2 regions of the Amphibacillus xylanus NBRC 15112 genome follow, and region 1 is predicted to be linked to the other one. Evidence: a T-box and tRNA genes for the amino acid it is inferred to sense, from the RefSeq annotation. Region 1 holds a T-box; the other holds one or more tRNA genes.
What was found. The T-box of region 1 lies ahead of AXY_RS05165 (valine--tRNA ligase). A T-box ahead of a tRNA ligase gene usually reads a tRNA of that ligase, here a tRNA-Val.

Region 1 (7,962 bases):
AAACAGAGCGTGAAGCTTGGGGTAAAATGATGGAAACCTATTTCTCTGAACGTGAACCGCTTCGCGCAACGATTTTAGTCGTTGATATTAGACATAAACCTACAAATGATGACGTGATGATGTATGATTTCTTAAAACATTACGACATTCCAGTCATTATCATCGCAACGAAATTAGATAAAATTAAAAAAGGACAAGTTAACAAGCAAGTGAAGTTAATTAAAGAAACTTTATCAATCGAACCAGGAGATCAAGTTATCCCATTTTCATCCGAAACAGCACAGGGGAAAGAAGCAGCCTGGAACGCGATTCAAGCATATTTAGCATAAAAACGTCTAGCTTGTAAAAAGTTTTAGTTGATATTGCTGAGAGTAGCAATATAAATTAAACTCTTTAAAAACTATCCTTCAAGCAATTTTAAAATCCAATGCAAATAAAAACAGGAATCTAGTATTAAACTGGATTCCTGTTTTTATATTTTAGCTGTATTTTAGACTTATCGTTTTTTAAATAATAAATAAACACCAAATACAATTAAGCCAACTGGCCAGTAATCCTCGAGAACTTTGATCAATACATCAACAGAATCAGAAAATGGATTATTTGTAAGTGAAATGATCATAAATAAACCAATCAATAATAAAAATAAACCAGGATATAGTCCTGTTTTTGTTTTCTGATAACGCAAAAGAAATGCAATCCCAAGGATTACTGCATAGACACTCCAATGATCAAGCCAATTAGGGTACAGTGTCAGTGCATGGTAGTGAATACCGAATCCTAATGCAAGAATACTAGGAAAAAGCTTATCATAATCTCGCTTTAAGTAACTATGTATGAGTAAACTAATTCCGAAAATAATTAATAAGCTTGGCCAAGTTGTTAAAGGTTCAAGAAATGGGATAGATAATTGCTCTAATAAATAGTAAAAACCAATCCCAATTAATAAGTAAGCAACCATACTGTTTTGTTTACGCAAGTTAATCACCTAACTTTTTTTAAGGATTTTTCCAAACTGATGGGGTTAATCATCGTATATTTTACCAGATTGATAGTAATTTGCCCAATTAGTTAAAATATAAGATTCATATTTTTATTAAGAAAATCAGCTTTTGATAGGGATGATAAGCATATTATTGTGTAAAAATCATATATCTGATATAGAAGACGTGTACTGTTGTAATGATTGATAATACTACATTCCGATTAAATTATATTTAATTTGTTGTAAACATCCTCGACGTCTTTAAGCTGAGAAATGAACGTATTCTGACTTAAATCGGAACTGCGGAATTTTTAAAGAAGGAGGAAGGGTGATGGCAGATAAAGAAGTAAGGCCATTTCATTTTGATTTAACTGAAACGTTATATTTTCATAGAAATGAAGGCGTCTCAGAAATGTTAGGAATTGGACTTGATCCGGAGATTACAATTGAATCACATCCAGATTATGTGTCAATTCGTGGAATTATTGCATTAACAGGAGAGTATTTACCTGTATTTGTTGATGATGATCGAGATGTTGAAGATGAAGAGGAAATTCAAGCGCGTTACTTTAAGCGAGTAGAGCGTGATGAGGACGGCATTTGTGATTTTCTTCATCATTTTCCAATTGATATCTCGATCCCTCATGAGCGAATTCGTCAGCTATCAGACTTAACTGTAAGTGTGGATCACTTTGATTACAAAATTCCAGATCCTCGAAAAATGATATTGGAGGCTACGATTGAGATAGGTGGTCTTGAATATGATCGACAGGTTGAAACAGAAGAACCATTAGATGAGGTAATTGAAGAAGTTATCGAAGCAGTCGATGAAGTTACTGAAGAAGATGAGCGTGTTGAATTCGATCTAAAAATTAAGGAAGAAGAGCCAGAGCCTGTAGAAGAGGAAGAAATAGATGTAAAAGAGGAAAAAGTAGAAGTTGAAGAAAAGGTTCTGCCATTTAAACCTCGTGAAGAAGTCAAACCAGAAGTGAGTGTCACGGTAGATAAAAAAGAGGAAGTACTAGAAGAAGCGCGTACAGCATCGTTTGATGATGAATTTGATAGTGATGATGTTGAACAAGAAGAAGAACGTATTGAGCATCCAACATACTTACTTGATTTATTTGAACAACCTGATGAAGCTGAAGAACGCTTCTCCCAATTAAAGATTTACATTGTACAGAATGATGATACGTTAGAAAGCATTTCAGAAAAATATCAAGTAAATTTAACGAAATTACAACGAATTAATCGTCTTGATACGACTGATGTTAATCAAGGGCAAATTTTATACATTCCTAATTAAATATAAGAAAAATAAGTGTGGAAATTATTTTCGACACTTATTTTAATGGATTTATATTGTATTAATTAAATTAGATCTAAGTATATTAGCATATATACCCCAATAAAAATGCCTAATAGTACAATATCTAATAATGAAGGGAATAGAATTGCACGAACGATTTGTACAATTGTGATTGGAACTAAACTTTTCTCGATAATTATGAGATACTCACGGTATTCTGGTGGGATTCTGAAACGTCTGTTACGAAACATTTTCTCACCCTTTCATTGACCTAATGGTGTATTATATGCATGAATGACCGGATGTTATCACTTTTTTGAGTTAGTATATTGACTTTTCATGTGGTTATTGGATAAAATAACTGTTAGATTACAAATTAACTAATAACGATGAAGAGGAAGAGTATGCGAATAAAGCTTTTAGAGAGGAAATCAAATGCTGAAAGATTTCTAAGTCATTTATCGCAGAAGGTAGCCTTGGATGTTGTTTAGCTGAACGTCTCTGATCAGTAGGTTAAACCGGTTTAAAACCGTTATCAATCAATTGAGTGTACAGCTTATTTATGCTGTAAACAAAGGTGGTACCACGGAATGATCAACCCAATTCGTCCTTTTTCTATATGGATGAGTTGGGTTTTTTAATGAAAAAAATTGAAGTGTTTAATTAATAGGAGGAATAGCAAATGACAGAACAACATAATTTGCCACCCAAATATGATTCAGCCGCTGTTGAAAAAGGTCGTTATCAATATTGGGTAGAGGGTAAATTTTTCGAAGCAACAGGAGATCCAGATAAACAACCTTTTACAGTTATGATTCCACCGCCAAACGTAACTGGAAAACTACACATCGGTCACGCATGGGATACGACTTTACAAGATATCATTACAAGAATGAAAAGAATGCAAGGCTATGATGTCCTTTATCTACCTGGAATGGACCACGCAGGTATTGCGACACAAGCACGAGTTGAGGCGAAGTTAAGAGAAGAAGGCGTTAGTCGTTATGATTTAGGCCGTGAAAAGTTTGTTGAAAAAGCTTGGGAATGGAAGCACATTTATGCTGATCATATTCGTGAGCAATGGGAAAATCTCGGTTTAGGTTTAGATTATTCTCGAGAACGCTTTACTCTTGATGAAGGATTATCAGAAGCGGTAAAAGAAGTTTTCGTTAAATTGTATGAAGAAGGCTTAATTTATCGTGGTGAATATATTATTAACTGGGATCCATCAACACAAACGGCTCTTTCTGATATTGAAGTTATTCACGAAGAGGTACCTGGACATTTCTATCATATGAGATATCCGCTTAAAGATGGCTCTGGTTATATTGAAATAGCTACAACACGCCCAGAAACTATGTTAGGTGATACTGCGATTGCAGTCCATCCTAAAGATGAGCGATATCAACATCTAATTGGTAAGAAAGCAATTTTACCAATCGTTGGTCGTGAGATTGAGATTATTGCTGATGATTATGTTGATCGTGAATTTGGTTCTGGCGCAGTAAAAATTACACCAGCACATGATCCAAATGATTTTGAGATCGGTAACCGTCACAATTTAGAACGTATCCTCGTGATGAATGAAGATGGTACGATGAATGAAAACGCTGGTAAATATCAAGGCTTAGATCGATTTGAATGCCGTAAGCAAATTGTTAAAGATCTTCAAGAGGATGGTACGTTGTTTAAGATTGAAGAGCATGTCCATTCTGTTGGTCATTCAGAGCGAACTGGCGTTGTTGTAGAGCCATATTTATCAACACAATGGTTCGTGAAGATGAAGCCACTTGCTGAGGCAGCTGTTAACATGCAGCAAGATCCTGAGCAAAAGGTTAACTTTGTCCCAGAACGATTCGAAGGTACTTATTTACGTTGGATGGAAAACATTAGAGATTGGTGTATTTCTCGTCAATTATGGTGGGGACACCGCATCCCAGCATGGTATCATAAAGAAACAGGTGAAGTATATGTTGGTAAAGAAGCACCAGCTGATATCGAAAACTGGAAGCAAGATGAAGATGTTCTAGATACGTGGTTCTCATCTGCATTATGGCCATTCTCAACATTAAATTGGCCAGATGTAGAGAATGAAGATTTTACACGTTATTTCCCAACTGATACACTCGTTACAGGCTATGATATTATTTTCTTCTGGGTAGCGAGAATGATTTTCCAATCGAAACATTTCACTGGAAAACGTCCATTTAAAGATGTATTGATTCACGGATTAGTGCGGGATTCAGAAGGACGCAAAATGAGTAAGTCATTAAACAATGGTGTCGATCCAATGGATGTAATTGAAAAGTATGGTGCTGACTCATTACGTTACTTCTTAGCGACAGGCTCATCACCAGGCCAAGATGTTCGTTTCCAATGGGAAAAGGTTGAATCTACTTGGAACTTTATTAATAAAATTTGGAACGCTTCACGCTTTGTAATTATGAACCTTGATGGTTTAACAACAGAATCAATTGATCTTAAGGGTCAGAAAAATGTAGCTGATGAGTGGATTTTAACACGATTAAATGAAACAATTGCTCAAGTTAACCGCCATAGTGAACGTTATGATTATGGTGAGGTAGGTCGTTACCTGTATAACTTCATTTGGGATGATTTCTGTGATTGGTATATTGAAATGGCGAAAATCCCACTCTATGGAGAAGATGAGCAAGCGAAGTTAACCACAAGATCTATTCTCGTTTATGTATTAGATCAAATCTTACGTATGCTACATCCATTCATGCCATTTGTAACAGAGGAGATTTGGCAACATATTCCGCATGAAGGAGAATCGATTACTCAAGCGAGCTGGCCGAAAGTAAACGAGGAGCTTACTAATGAACAAGCTGCAACTGAAATGAAGCACCTAGTTGATATTATTCGCTCAGTAAGAAATATTCGTGCAGAAGTTGATACACCAATGTCTAAACCTGTAGATTTAGTCATTAAAGCGAATAATGAACAAATCGCTGATGAATTAAAAAATAATCAACATTATCTAGAGAAATTCTGTCATACAGGCAATTTGACAATCGCAGTTGATGCGATTGCACCAGATGAGTCAATGTCAGCAGTTGTTTCAGGCGCTGAATTGTACTTACCTCTTGCAGGGTTAATTGACTACGAAAAAGAAATTGCACGTCTTGAAGCAGAATTAGTCAAATTAAATAAAGAAGTTGACCGTGTTCAGAAGAAATTAAACAATGAGAGTTTTGTTAGTAAAGCTCCGGAAAAAATAGTCGCAGCAGAAAAAGCGAAAGAACAAGAATATTTAGAGCAACGAGAAAAAGTTGTTAATCGATTAAATGAATTAAGGAAGTAAGTGGAACTCGGCTACCCAAAAACAGGGTAGCCAGTTTTTTTTGGCTAAATTATGACTTTTGTTATATACAAAGGAAACATATTCCTTTTTTATGAGTAGTTTGGATTGCGAATTTTATGATAAACTACTATACTTAGTATGAACAAAACGTATTCACTCAATTGAGCGTTTTGTTAGCCATAATTGAGGTGAATTTATGATATCAAGGAAAAAACAAATAGCAGTATGGGGAATCTGGTTGTTTATTTGGCCACCGATCATTACAACGCTATTTTATAAATATTATCCAACGGAGACATTCGATTTATCTAATCTAGTAATCTTTATCTTATTAGCACTTACTACGGCAGTATTTCCAATTCAAATAAATAAATCGTCAATTTTTCCGATTTTCGGAGTTAGTTTAGCGGTTTATTTACTGTTTGGTTTATATATTGAAGTTATGTTTACGCAAGTTGCAGTTGTCTTTGTTATTCTTAAACTAATCAAAAATAAATGTGAACATCATCGTGTGGCATTAAATTCACTGTCTTTTTTATTTGTATCGATTTTATCAGCAGCAAGCTATCAAATTGTAGGCATATATATCCCGTATCGTCTGATGTTTTTAAATGTTAATATCATTCAGATTCTAGCTTATATGGTTACTTACTTTTTAGTTAACCAGTTGATATATTATTTGATTAAGTGTTTTTTTTATGGAAAGAAATCATCATTTTTAGATGAGGGTTTTTATTTCTTGTTGATCAGTATGACATATACTTTGCCAACAGGTATTTTAACTGTCTATCTCTATAAAATGTATGACTTACTCGGTGTTGCAATCATTGGAGTCTTGATGATTACGACATTAATTAGTTTTAAACTTTATTATCGAAGCGTTAGAACAAATCGTTACTTACAGATTGTCAATGATATGGCCAAAGAACTAGCACAGCAATTAACTAAAGGTTGTGTAGTCCATACGTATTTGGATAAATTAACAAATCACTTTTCTTTAGGTAAAATTGCGCTTTACGATCTTATTGATGAAGAGAAGTTTCAATTGACACACTTTTATGATAAGGGTAAAGTTATTGAAATTGAGGCAAATCCGTTTACGATTGATCGTCAATCATTTATCCGCGAACTCATTAATAATGATTCAAATTATGTTTATTACAGACGGGCTAAGGAATGGCAGTTTTATAATTTACCAGATTTAAATAAAACGGGCGAAAGTTTACTAGCGATGCCGATTAAACGTGATAATCAAGTCATTGCGATCTTAATAATTATTAAAAACAAACGAGATGCTTTTGAAGAAAGTCTCATTTCAACCCTTTCAGTTATCAATACTTATTTCGGAATTGCGTTAGGAAATGCTAGATATTATGAGGAAATTAGAAAAGATAGTAAAACTGATCACTTAACAGGCTTACCTAATTTAAGACACTTTGAATATGATCTTAGAAATTATCAAAATCATTTGGCAACGACAATTAACTTTACTGTAAATACATCAATAATTATTCTCGATCTTGATCACTTTAAAAAGATAAATGATCAATACGGACATGAGTGTGGCAATGAATTATTAATTAAAGTCGCAGAATTATTAGATTTATTTTTTACAAATAAGGGAACAGTTTATCGGTATGGTGGTGAGGAATTTATTATTTTCTTACCAAATTATTCACATGAGAGTACATTAGATTTGGCAGAGCGAATTAGAAAGCAGCTTGAACAGACTGAATTTATATGTCATAACTATATGGTATTAAATCGTCCTGAAATTTCGTTAAAAATGACAGCAAGCCTTGGAGTCGCAAGTTATCCAGAAAAAACGGATGACATTAATGAATTACTCCGCATTGCCGATCGTGCGATGTATCTAGGGGCAAAACGAGAAGGTCGAAATAAAGTAGCGGCGTATCAGTCTTAAACTTAGTTTATGAATAAACTTTTAATCCTTGAGTCTATCAGCTACAATTTAGTTAGATAGTAGAGAGCAAAGGAGTTGACGAGTATGTTTTCTTCACTCGAAGCATTGGATCAGTTTTTTGAAGCGCGTGAAACGGTTGGTATTAAGCCAGGGTTAGATCGAATGGAGCAATTATTAAACGATGTGCAAAATCCGCAACTTAAAGTACCTATGATTCATGTTGCAGGAACAAATGGTAAAGGGTCAACAGTCACATATTTAGCATCAATTTTACAAGAAGCGGGTTATCAAGTAGGGACATTTACTTCACCTAGTTTAACTAATCGACAAGCAATGATTCAGCTAAATGGTGAACCGATTTCAGATGAAGTGTTATTATCGTATGCTAATCAACTTGCACCTGAATTAACGAAATTAGA
Region 2 (7,962 bases), 780 kb from region 1:
TGGTGAAACTGGGTCAGCTTCTGGATCATTTGGTGTTCTTAATAATTCAAGGACTGCACAGTTTTTGCTATCAACTTTTTTAACTCTAAAGTAGAAGCTTCCAACTACGTCTGCAATCGCGTTAAATGGTGCACCATATCCTTTAAATGGCGTACAATCTTTACAATATAGCAGGACAGGAACAGTGTCTAAGTTCGTTGGAGCCTGAGTATCACCAAGCAATTCCGCTATTGAACGTTCACAACTTGTATCACAACAATCCCCTGCAATATTGTCCTGAGCTGCAACAATTTCTTTTAATATATCCGCTACACAACTACCTGTGTGATATTTTGAGCCGCATGACATAAGCAATTATCCCCTTTCATATAATCTTCTTCACTTATAAGGTATGTGCAAGTAGTTTGTTAGTGTGGGCAAATGTGGATGGGATAAAAAAAAGGCACATTCAGTTCGTGTTCACATAAACTATTAGCGACTTCATACTTAGTTAGAAAAGGAGTGATAAGTAAATGTCTGATCAAAGAAAAATTATTAAAGTAAAGGACTTGGTAATTCAGGCTGAAAACGTCTATTTTGAACCTATCGTTCGTAAAGGGAGACCAGGACATCCATTCTTTGGCCCTCGTCCACCTAGATTCGAACAATCTGAAGTGGAAAATGAAGAACAACCTATAGAAGAGTCAGAGAATGATGAGGAAGAAGTTGAACAACAGTCAGAAGATCAACCTAATCGTCGTCCACCATTTTCATGGCTTTAGAAAAAATAGTGAAATATTTGCATAAGAGGATCAAGAAGCGGGTATAGATTATTGAGGAGGGATGGTCATGGGATATATTCTGCCAATCACCAATTATCAAACACTACATTACCATGAACGTATCAGCGTAATAGAGCGTGATTTTATTCCAGTAGACCGCATCTACCCAAAAGAGGTTAAAGTCCGCTATTTTACTTCTGCTCATGGTAAAATGGCAAGGTTCACTCACCAATTTAAGCCTTTAAAGCAAACTACAAATAATCAGACGCAACAAACATCAAGTTCAGATCAACATGATGACCGTTATGCTGAAATAACAGGAATTGGCCGCCAAATCAATTATTCTATATAAAAAAAGCCGCTTTTCACATCTTTTGAATGAAAAGTGGCTCATCTTCTAAATACTCTGCATAAAAGATCTCTTCGATTGAAGAGATTTTTTGTTTTTTAATCTGGTCGTATAGCCAGTCTTTGTCTTTGTTGATTTCAGCTAGATTATCTTCAATAATTTCACCATCATTTATTAATGTAACAGGTAAATAGACTTTTTCATCTTGAAGTTTAAGGTCTTTTCTTGTAGGTGTTTGTGAGCGTGTGTTATTTAATACAGATATCGTACCGTCATTTTCTAAAATGGCATATTCGACATCTCTTAATGAAAATACATCCTTTAAGCGTAATAAATGTTGAAATTGATTGATGTCTAATTTGTTTTTCTTCATTGCTTCACGATCGATCTTGCCTTTTCTAACAATAATAGCAGGGCGGCCTTCTAGTAAAGAGCGTGATCCCTTGAATCGTTGAGTAATGAACTCTGTTACATACATTAACGTACCCCACGTAGCAATCGCAAAGGCTACATGTGGTATGCCTACATTTTCATCGTACAAAGCATTACCAACTAACTCACCAAGTAATAGTGCTGAAATAAAGTCAAAGGCAGTTAGTTGTCGAATTTGTGTTTTTCCTAATATTTTTGCAATCACAAATAAGGCAAAATAACCAAAGACAGTCTCGAAAAATACAGAGCTATAATTATATCCCATTTATTGTCCCCCTTTAACTTCATAATGTAAGGTTAGACAAATTTTATAAATTATATACTTATAACTCATCCAGATTGAGCGATAAAAAAACGATGGCATTATTTAGCCATCGTGACATGTTGAATATTTGCTTCGTAAAATGGTTCAGATGAAACGGTGTAACCGAGGGATTGATAAAATTCAATGACTTGAGACTGCGCATTTAAATAAAAGCTTGAAATCTGTTTTTCTGATAAAAATGACTCAATCGCAAGTATCAGCTTTTTTCCATAACCTTTGTTTCGATATGATTTTAATACAGCAACACGCTGAATTTTACCTTTGTGATCAATGATTCGAACTCTTGCCACCGCAATCGGTTCTTGATTCAGATAACCAACAAAATGAATTGCTTCCGCATCATATTGGTCATGCTCAATTTTAGGGTCTACACCTTGCTCTTCAATAAAAACTTGATTGCGAATTGACAGCGCATCTGCTATTTCTTTGTCTGTCTGTGCTTGAATAACTTGAAATGTCATAATAATCCTTTCTTAATAACGCTATTTTTATATTTAATTATTAATTGCAGGTTCTCTTCGCCGTCCTGAGATGTTAACTAAAATCCCTGCTGAGAGTAATGTAAAGACGAGTGATGTTCCTCCGTAGCTAATAAAAGGTAGTGGGATTCCAGTGATTGGTAGCACGCCGCTCACTGCACCTAAGTTAAAGACCGCTTGAATGATAATTTGAAAGGTCACGCCTAACGCTAATAATCTTAAATATAGTGAATCGACTTCTTTTGCGATACGAATACCTCGATATAAAATAAACAAGTAAGAGCCGATTACAAAAATAACAGCAATTAAACCAAGCTCTTCAACAATAACAGCCATAATAAAATCCGTATGAGCCTCAGGTAAGTAGCCAAGCTTTTGCACACTATTACCAAGACCATTGCCAGAAAGCCCGCTTGTAGCGATTGAAATATATGAATTAATTAATTGATAGCCATCACCACTAGGATCATCGAATGTATTCATAAAAGATGTAATTCGATTTAATCGATACGGTTGAGAAATCATAATGAAGAATAATCCAGAAAGCCCGATTGAACCTAGTAATAAAATATGACGCATCTTTACACCACTAAAGAAGATAATTAGACCACAAATTAATAAAATATGAGTTGCAGTCCCAAAATCGGGTTGTTGTAAAATAAGGTAAAAAACAAATGCCAATATTAAGAGAGGAGGTAATACTCCTTTTTTAAATTGGTCGATATAAGGTTGTTTTTTTGCATAAATATGAGCAAAGTAAATGATCATAAATACTTTAACAATTTCTGAAGGTTGAAATGTAAATGGGTATGCAAGCCATCTTCGAGCCTCATTTCGCACAACGCCAATACCTGGAATTAATACGAGAAAGAGTAGAATAATTGAAATAATGATTAAAAATGGGCTTAACTTTCCTAAAGTCTTTAATGAAATAAACGACATGACAGCAAAGACTGATAATCCCAGAACGAGAAACACTAATTGACGCATAAAGAAGTAATGACCATGATCATATTGTAATGTACTAAGCGTATAGCTAGAGCTGTAGATCATAATCGTACCAAAAACTGATAGTGCTAAAACAACCGCAATCAGTCCATAATCAAATTTTTTCAGTCGTTTCTTCATAATCATTTCCCCTATTCCATTGATTCGTCCTCACCAAACATGTAAGTTTTTGTTCTTAGATGGACACTTGTGACTAACCCTAGGGCCATCATATTCGTTAATAATGAACTCCCACCATAACTGATAAATGGCAGTGCAATACCTGTAATCGGCATTAAACCAATTGTCATACCGATATTTTGGAAAATTTGAAACGTATATAGTGCGATAACACCAATGCAAATATAAACACCAAATAACGAATTGGCATTTATCGCAATCGTGATAATTCGATAGATAAGTAAGAAAAATACGATAATTAATAGACTTGTCCCAATAAAGCCAAACTCCTCACCAATGACAGCAAAAATAAAATCAGTGTGAACCTCAGGTATACGTCCACTTTGAACTTGATAGCCTTGATTAAAGCCAGAACCAGTAAGTTGTCCCGATCCAATGCCGAGTAGTGCTTGTTGGAGCTGGTAGCCAAATCCTTGGGAATGCTCGGCAGGATTTAACCAACCATAAATTCTTGAAAGTTGGTGACTATGAATAAGCTTACTAAAAAGCTCAAAATTATTAAAATATAAGAAGACTAACGCGCCTAATCCACTGATTCCTAATGCCGTAAGTAAATAACTCATTTTTAATGAAATACTTGATGTGTAAATTAACATCGCAACAGCAAAGATAATCATTAAAGTTGTTCCTAAGTCAGGCTGTCTTAGGATTAAGACAAGTGGTATTGCTGTAAAGAAGAGTATTTTAATTGTTACAACAATGCTTTCTTTAAAACTAAGTCTGCTCTTTCCTAGTTTTGCAAGTAATGATGATATTAAGATAATTAAGAAGAACTTCATAAATTCTGAAGGCTGAACATCAATAACTTTCAAACTAATTGCACGCTTCGCACCAAGTTTCTCAACACCAAATACCTCAACAGCCATTAGTAGAAGTATGCCACAGATATAGAGTGGGATTGTTAGCTTCTCAAGTATTTCAAAATCAATTGAAGCAACGACCATCATGGCGATAAAACCTAGTCCATAAAAAACTAATTGTCGTTTAACAAAGTATGTACTATCTCCACTGGCATATTGACCAGAGGCACTATAAATAGCTACTAGGCTAAAGATTGCAAGGATAAAGACTAAAAATGCAATTGTATAATCAATTGGAATTCTTCTAGATTGGAGATTGTTTTGTGTTTCCATTTATATTCCTCATTTTCTAAAACGGATTATTAGACATTGTTTTATGTGTGTATTCTTATCATATCAAAAAAAGCTAAAAGGTGTTAATCAGATCAAATTATCTGAAAATTTATCAAGACTTGACGAAAAAGTCTATTTCGATTATATTATAAACACGCTATAAATTAAATAGGACTTAAGCGTATAAATTAACCTTAATAACCTATCCCATATTACGGGCTGTTAGTTCAGCGGGAGAACGCTTCGTTGACATCGAAGAGGTCACTGGTTCGATCCCAGTACAGCCCATAGTAAAAAAGCTTGACCCAATATGGGTTAAGCTTTTTTTTGCTGTTTATTTTTTTGTGGGTTCGTTTTTTTTCTAAACATTGATACGATGATCAATAGGAATGGGATGAATATAGCGACTGTCATATCATAATACGACCAATATTTGGAAATTATTTCGCTGTATTCAGTATAATTTGAAGCAACGAGTATTGACGTTCCAAATAAAATAAAGCCAAATGGATAAGTTAACTGGCGATAATTTTTCAAGTTAAATAGTTGCTTCACACCAATGTGAAATGCATAAGAGTACAGCGTAATTTTAATAAAAACAGTAATCATCCAAAAAATTGCAATTAATCCTTCGATCCTCTGAATGTAGTGCCCGACAGAAATTGACCGTGCTAAGATGAAGGTAGGGTATACGTTACGGATCGTTGTTGGTACGCCTAAAACGATAGTACATAGTAAAACATTAATAAATAATGCAGTACCTCCAAATAATGCACCTGTTAAAAAGTTTTTTCTGAATTTATTTTTTTTCAGTATATTCGGTATAAACATTAAGATAACGATTAACTCCATGAATGGAAATGACGTTGCGATAATCGTTCCATTGATTACTGGTTTAAATCCATGTCCGAGTAATGGCCGAATCCACTCGATTTGAATACTAGGTAATACTAGGGTAAACAATGTCACCAAAAATAAGAAAACGACAGGATAGAAAACTTCACTCACACGTGCAAGTGTTGCTAATCCAGATCGAACGCCAAAGATAATAACAGTAATAAACAATAAATTAATGACCTTTATGGGCGTTTCAAGCAAAATTTGTGTCGTAATAAAATCGCCTAATTCACGTAAAAGGATGGAGACTGAGAATAGTAAATAAAGTAAAAAAAACATTACGACAATTGAGCCAATTGGCTTACCGAGAATTTTTAGAATTACCTGTACAAAGGATAGATTCGACTGAAGTTTACTTACTTTTACAAACAAAAGTACTACGAGTGAACCAAAAAGTAAACTTAATAACATCGAGATCCAAGCATCCTGTTTAGCGACAATTGCTACTGATGCTGGTAAGACTAATATGGCATCACCAACTGTTATGAGCGCAACCATAATGGTAAGTTGATAGGAATTAATCATTTCTTTTGTACTCATTTTAAGTAAGATCTCCTTAACTAAGCCAACTTGCGACAAGTTGGCTTATTGGCTGATAGACTATCTTAAGCCATTTAATTAAACTTGGAACTTTAATGTTTATATTAGCAATCAAATTTATCCCAATACCAATGATTAGGAACATAAAAAAGCTTACTTTATCACTTTTGATATTTTTTTGTTTGATTGTTGGATATTCTATGAAAATGATCATAGCAGCGACAAATAAAATGATTATTATTTTCAACATAACTTACTCCTGAATGTACTGTTGAATTGAATTTTTTGTAGAGCCTAATTGTGTAATGTTCACACCCACATCAATATTGACCTCTAAATTCGCAAAATGCTCTTGCCAATCGTCTTTAAGCTCTGCCCAAACTTTAGGATGATAACGATAGATATCTTCACCAAAGCCAAAGATGTCTAACTGATATTCCGATTGAATCATTTTAATAGATGTTTGAAGATCTGTTTTAAGTTGTTCTGCAAAATTTTTTTCTAGTTCGTTAATTGAATTGGGATCTAATAAATCTAATGAACAATTGGATTCACCAATATTTGCGATTGAACGAATATTAACATCAATGAATGGTTTGCCTTCTTCATTTAGCTTAGCTTTACGTTTAGTTTTGGATTGGAGAATTTCTAAAGATATCTTTCCGCTGTCGGAACAAGTATAGTTTTCAATGGTGTGAGTAATATTGTCTGTCAAATAATTCACCGATTTTATAACCTCTGAATCAATATAACCAATAAGCTTATCCTCTTGTAGGATCCCTGCACCGTTGTAAATATAAGTAGCAGGTGGTTCTGTGCTTTCAGTGTTAGCTTTCGTCGGCCCAACTTCTAGATCACCCACAACATCAATAACAGGGATAATAGGACTTCGCCCAGGTAATGCGATTATATTTAAAAAGTCCCTCATATCCATAATATGAGTACTACCGGTAATATCTGCTGATATCTCTAACATAGAAAGGATCGCTTTCATTGGGATTTTTTCAGTTACGGTTTGCATTTTTAATATATCTTTAGCTTCTGTATCCCTAGTTAATATAATCAAGAAATCAGAACGAAAGTCATTATCACGTGAAAAATAGTCGATAACTGCAGCGATCCCTTCTTTAGCGACCTCCTGACTAATGATAAGCGCTTGTAAGTGAGAGCCATAGGGCCTCTTTGAGTTTGTAAGGCTTAATTTTCTCGTCGCATCATACATCGTTACCCCAAACTCACTCCGAACATTGACAGGAATCACACCGCTCGTACCTAACTGTGAGGTTACTTCACTTGAATTGACGGTTTGTACACTAACTCGATAACCATCCTCAGCTTTATCGATAGCAACGCCAGTAGCTACTGCTAATTCATTTAATTCTTTTTTATCCCAGCATCCAGAAAGAATCAAAATACATATGATTAATAGTAGCCGAAAGTGTAGTTTCATAATAAACGAATCCTTCCTTCTAGTTCAATTGTGTGGTTTCTCATATTTTTGTTAGCATCAATCATCACTAGTTTAAGTATCTCAAACCTAAATTGCTTATCATTTCGGTGGTCGAGGCTTTGGTGTTTGATTTCTAATTAAATTCTTACGCTTTAATTCTTTTGGTCTTGTTCGCATGAACCAAAAGGGGAGTCGAATGAGTGTGTCTTTTTGTTCATCATTAATATAAGGTGCAATTGAGCTCATATATGGTACACCAAATGAGTGAAGATTACATAAATGTAAGACTAATGAGATAACCCCGATCATGACCCCGAATAACCCGAAGCTTCCGGCTAATAGCATTAACGGGAATCGAAGCATTCGAGTAGCAATAGATAAGTCATTAGATGGGAAAACAAATGATGC

Region 2: it has a tRNA-Val gene. The T-box ahead of AXY_RS05165 (valine--tRNA ligase) is inferred to sense a tRNA for this amino acid. The anticodon was not compared.

What each region holds. Positions count from the first base shown of each region.
Region 1 covers NC_018704.1:1,045,002-1,052,963, forward strand. The annotation lists gene yihA (ribosome biogenesis GTP-binding protein YihA/YsxC) at 1-329, shown strand, start outside; gene AXY_RS05150 (LiaI-LiaF-like domain-containing protein) at 497-979, opposite strand; gene spoVID (stage VI sporulation protein D) at 1,317-2,291, shown strand; gene AXY_RS05160 (hypothetical protein) at 2,357-2,545, opposite strand; T-box leader at 2,675-2,909, shown strand; gene AXY_RS05165 (valine--tRNA ligase) at 2,977-5,619, shown strand; gene AXY_RS05170 (sensor domain-containing diguanylate cyclase) at 5,816-7,543, shown strand; gene AXY_RS05175 (bifunctional folylpolyglutamate synthase/dihydrofolate synthase) at 7,628-7,962, shown strand, end outside.
Region 2 covers NC_018704.1:1,829,225-1,837,186, reverse strand. The annotation lists gene AXY_RS09025 (CotY/CotZ family spore coat protein) at 1-348, opposite strand, end outside; gene AXY_RS09020 (hypothetical protein) at 513-761, shown strand; gene AXY_RS09015 (hypothetical protein) at 829-1,113, shown strand; gene AXY_RS09010 (DUF421 domain-containing protein) at 1,127-1,807, opposite strand; gene AXY_RS09005 (GNAT family N-acetyltransferase) at 1,906-2,328, opposite strand; gene ftsW (putative lipid II flippase FtsW) at 2,362-3,474, opposite strand; gene AXY_RS08995 (FtsW/RodA/SpoVE family cell cycle protein) at 3,486-4,667, opposite strand; tRNA gene AXY_RS08990 (tRNA-Val) at 4,884-4,955, shown strand; gene AXY_RS08985 (GerAB/ArcD/ProY family transporter) at 4,983-6,104, opposite strand; gene AXY_RS08980 (hypothetical protein) at 6,121-6,351, opposite strand; gene AXY_RS08975 (Ger(x)C family spore germination protein) at 6,358-7,554, opposite strand; gene AXY_RS08970 (spore germination protein) at 7,654-7,962, opposite strand, start outside.